2 regions of the Enterococcus sp. LJL99 genome follow, and region 1 is predicted to be linked to the other one. Evidence: predicted binding sites of a transcription regulator. Region 1 holds the regulator's gene; the other holds the start of a gene.
The links. The regulator NrdR, encoded in region 1, represses ribonucleotide reductase genes. The targets are predictions, from matches to a motif close to ACACNATATATNGTGT.
Positions count from the first base shown of each region.

Region 2: nrdH (glutaredoxin-like protein NrdH) is a predicted target of NrdR. The motif match lies at 835-850, and genes of this name have one in related genera.

Region 1 covers NZ_JBTXLT010000021.1:19,123-21,329, reverse strand. The annotation lists gene ACYSNW_RS17800 (replication initiation and membrane attachment family protein) at 1-758, opposite strand, end outside; gene nrdR (transcriptional regulator NrdR) at 780-1,256, opposite strand; gene coaE (dephospho-CoA kinase) at 1,551-2,147, opposite strand; gene mutM (DNA-formamidopyrimidine glycosylase) at 2,147-2,207, opposite strand, start outside.
Region 2 covers NZ_JBTXLT010000014.1:49,739-51,945, reverse strand. The annotation lists gene feoB (ferrous iron transport protein B) at 1-34, opposite strand, end outside; gene ACYSNW_RS16160 (FeoA family protein) at 37-504, opposite strand; gene nrdH (glutaredoxin-like protein NrdH) at 919-1,143, shown strand; gene nrdI (class Ib ribonucleoside-diphosphate reductase assembly flavoprotein NrdI) at 1,145-1,522, shown strand; gene nrdE (class 1b ribonucleoside-diphosphate reductase subunit alpha) at 1,503-2,207, shown strand, end outside.

The DNA.
Region 1 (2,207 bases):
TAATCAAATGATTTCGAACAAAATTCAACCATATCTAGTTCATTGATTCCAAATAAATTATGGAATACATAGACTTCTTCTTTAAAACCTGATACATCATCTGGAAGCTGAACACCTAATTTTTTGATTCCTTCTAAAAAATATTCCCACGTAAAGCTGTCCGTAACAGCTGATACTTTTTCAGGTGGGTGAGGATCAGCGAAAGAATTTGCCATTTTATTCAATAGCGTTTGATGGGTTCCAATTTGTTCGGCTCTAAATACATAGACATCTTTATAGCTGGCTGAAATATTTTTTAACCCAGTTAATTGAGCATGTTTAGGTTGAAAATGTTTAAATAGTTTATCCATTTTTCTTTGACCAACAATATTGAGCAAGGTTAATGCCAATACTTCATCTTTAAAAAAACGCTCAACGGTTTCTGGATGATTTAAGCGATAAAAATATTTTTTATCTTCATAATTTTCAACTTTAATAAAGGTATCTAGCAAACCGATTCCTTCCAATTTTAATTTAGCTGTCTCAATTTGTTGGATACTTAAATCTAACATCGTAATCAACTCTGAATGAAAAAGCTCTTCACTCATTCCCATTGGAAAAGAAATTTCAGAAAGTAAAGTCAAATATAAGCTAAACGCCTGCGCTCCAATAATTGGTTGGTACAGTAATGCTAGTACTTCTTGTTCTTTATTAGACAATGACTCTGCAATCATCGTTTGAAATAAATCTTTAGGATATAGTTTATTTTCTTGGTTCAACGAAAAGCCTCCTTAATCTCTCTATATCTCGGTATTCGTTGATTTTGCTTTGTCGACAATATCTTGTAGTTCTTTTAGAAAGACACTCATATCTTTAAACTGACGATAAACACTAGCAAAACGGATATAAGCTATCTCATCTAAATTAACTAAATCTTCCATAACATATTCGCCAATCAAGTGAGTTGAAACTTCATTTTCTCCCATACTACGGACACGATTTTCTACATTATCAACTATTTGGACCATTTGTTCCATCGTTACTGGTCGTTTTTCAGCGGAACGAATCAATCCTCTTAGCATTTTTTCTCGATTGAATTCCTCACGATCGCCATTTTTCTTGATGACGAGTAATGGAGCTGCTTCAATTCTTTCAAATGTAGTAAAGCGATAGCCGCAACTTTCACATTCTCTTCTACGTCTAATCGCACGACCATCATCTGCTTGACGACTGTCAATAACTCTTGAATTATTATGATGACATTTCGGGCAATGCATAATGTTCACCTCGTTTTTATTTCAATTTTTTTGTTGTGTTTCTTATTATAACATGAAATCGGAGTAAGAAAAAATAAGGATGTTATTTTTTTATTTTCTCAAAAAAACGGCACAGTTATTAGGGTGTATCAGAAAAACTTTTTCAACAAGATTGTTGCTGTTTTTTCTGATACACCCTTAGCCAAAAATGATAGTAAATACATTCTAATGTTGTAGCACTTTTGTTCTTCCCCTAAAACTAAATAGAAAGTTGGTGCAGTAACAATTCTGATGGAAATAATTAGTTACTTTCTTCTAAATAAATTGATTCGTTACCAACCACTCCGTCACTTGCTTTTTTGTCCATGCTCGATCTTTTTGATTATCAAAAACAATGTTTGCTCTCGTTTTCTTTTCTTCAATTGACCATTGACTTGCTATCCGTTTTTCTGCTTCTTCTTTTGTCAATTCATCCCGAATCATTAAGCGTTGAATTTGTATTTTTTCTGGTACATATACTACAGCAACTTGATCGACTTCTTTTTCGTAGCCACCTTCATAAAGCAAAGGAATATCAACGATGACAAGATTTGCCTGTTGTTTTTTAGTTTTTATTTGTTTTGTGATTTCAGCTCTTAAAAATGGTGAAAGTAATTGATTTAAACGGATTCTTTTTTCAGGTTCAGAGAAAATAATTGTTCCTAATGCTTTACGATCCAAAGAACCATCTTTTTGTAATATATCAAAACCAAATTCTTCTGAAATTGCTTTTAAGCCAGGTGTACCGATTTCCACGACTTCACGTGCAATAATATCTGAGTCTACAATTGGAAAGCCATATTCTTGAAATAACTTAACAACGGTACTTTTCCCAGTTGCTATTCCACCTGTAAGTCCTAATGTCATTCCCATTATTGATGCACCATCCTCAATTTTTGACATTTAGGACAAAAATGAGTCCCTCTTTGCCCC
Region 2 (2,207 bases), on a different contig from region 1:
GATTTCCAGCTAATGCGATATGCAGTTCTTTCATGTTCACCCTTCTTTCTTGACCAATACTAATTCCGCTTCACTTTTTCTTAATGTTAATTCATACCCACGTAAATTAATTTCAATTGGATCTCCCAACGGTGCTCTTTTTCTAACTAGAATATTGACACCTTTTGTAATTCCCATATCCATCAAACGACGCTTGATTGCTCCTTGACCATGAACACCAACCACTTGCGCATTTTCTCCTGCGCTTAGTTGATCTAAAGAAACCCAATGTTCTGTGCTATCTTCTTGTTCTGTAATGATTATGTGATTCAAAATAGACTTGTTCATGGCTATCCGGCTATTATGTAGCAAAACAATGCCATTTTCACCAGAATCATTGATTAACACAATCGTTGCGCCAGGTACCAAACCTAAATTATTTAAATGTTTCTTGGTCGCTTCTTCTGCTTGAATATCCTCAACAACATACGCTTTGCTGTGTTCAGCATTTGCTAATGTCAGCATGGTATTCATCCTCCTTTGTGAAAAAAATTCAACAAGAAATACAACTGAAATTGATAATCGTTCTCATTAAGAATACTCGCTTGTTCAACACTTGTCAATATCTTTTCTTACTATATAATATGAGTTTTTTTCATAAGTGATTTTGTCTTGTGTTTTCTCTCACGAATAAACACTATATCTTGTGTCTTTGATTCTATTTTTCTCACATCAAAATTTAATAATTTGATTTTCTAACAACCATTTTTACGTCTTATTGCCTAAAAAATCAGAATAGACTTGCTTTCATTCTTTTTTCAAAAACACAAAAACTAGTGGTAGCTAAAAAAATGACCACAATATATAGTGTTTAACTGTTGACTTTTTCCCAGATAGATTTATACTAATTCTTGTAAGTAATTTGAGGGGGAATGAAAAATGAACGTAAAAATCTTTTCTAAAAATAATTGTATCCAATGTAAAATGGCGAAACGCTTTTTAAACGAGAATAATATTGCATTTGAAGAAGTAAATATCGATGTTCAACCTGAGGCAATCGAGTGGTTAAAAGAACAAGGATTTCAAAGTGTCCCTGTTGTTACTTCTGATGCTACAACTGTTATTGGTTTCCGCCCAGACCAATTGAAACAATTGGCTAGCTAAGATGAAACTGGTGTATTTTACAGTTACAGGACAAACAAGACGCTTTATAAAAAAATTGGATTTGCCAGCTTATGAAATTGAGCCTGCGAATCCTTTTTTTGAGATAAATGAACCTTTTATACTAGTTGTTCCTACTTATGATTTAGACATTACTGAAGTAGTTAATGATTTTCTTGATTATAAAAGTAATCGGGACAATTTAAAAGGAGTTGCTGGTGGCGGTAATCGGAATTTCGCCGAATTATTTGTTTACACAGCTAAAGATATTGCCCGTGATTATCATGTACCTATGCTTTTTGCTTTTGAGTTTAGCGGCACTAACGAAGATGTGGAATCCTTTAAGAAAGTAGTGAATCAAATTGAGTCTGAAAGAAATTAAAGAAGTCAGTTATTTTAAATTAAATAATGCGATTAATCGACCAATCGACGGTCAAATTCCTTTGCATAAAGATAAAGAAGCCTTAACAGCTTTTTTTGCAGAGAATGTCGTTCCAAATACGAAACAATTTACTAGTGTAGCCGAAAAAATTACATTTCTAATTGAAAATGATTATATTGAGTCAGCATTTATTAAAAAATATTCAATGAGTTTTATCGAAAAATTATATACATTTCTTGATCAACAAAATTTCACGTTCAAATCCTTTATGGCAGCTTATAAATTTTATTCACAGTATGCATTAAAAAATAATGCTGGCACAGAATATTTAGAAGCTTATGAAGACCGTGTTGCGTTTAATGCTCTTTATTTTGCGGATGGTAATGAAGAACTTGCAATGGAATTAGCAGACGAAATGATTCATCAACGTTATCAACCAGCGACACCTTCATTTTTAAATGCTGGACGCAAACGACGCGGAGAACTGGTTTCTTGCTTTTTGATCCAGGTAACAGATGATATGAATAGCATTGGGCGTTCAATCAATTCCGCGCTACAACTATCACGTATTGGCGGCGGTGTTGGAATTACGCTAGCAAATCTACGTGAAGCAGGCGCTCCTATCAAAGGCTATGAAGGTGCCGCTAGTGGTGTTGTTCCTGTGATGAAATTATTTGAAGATAGT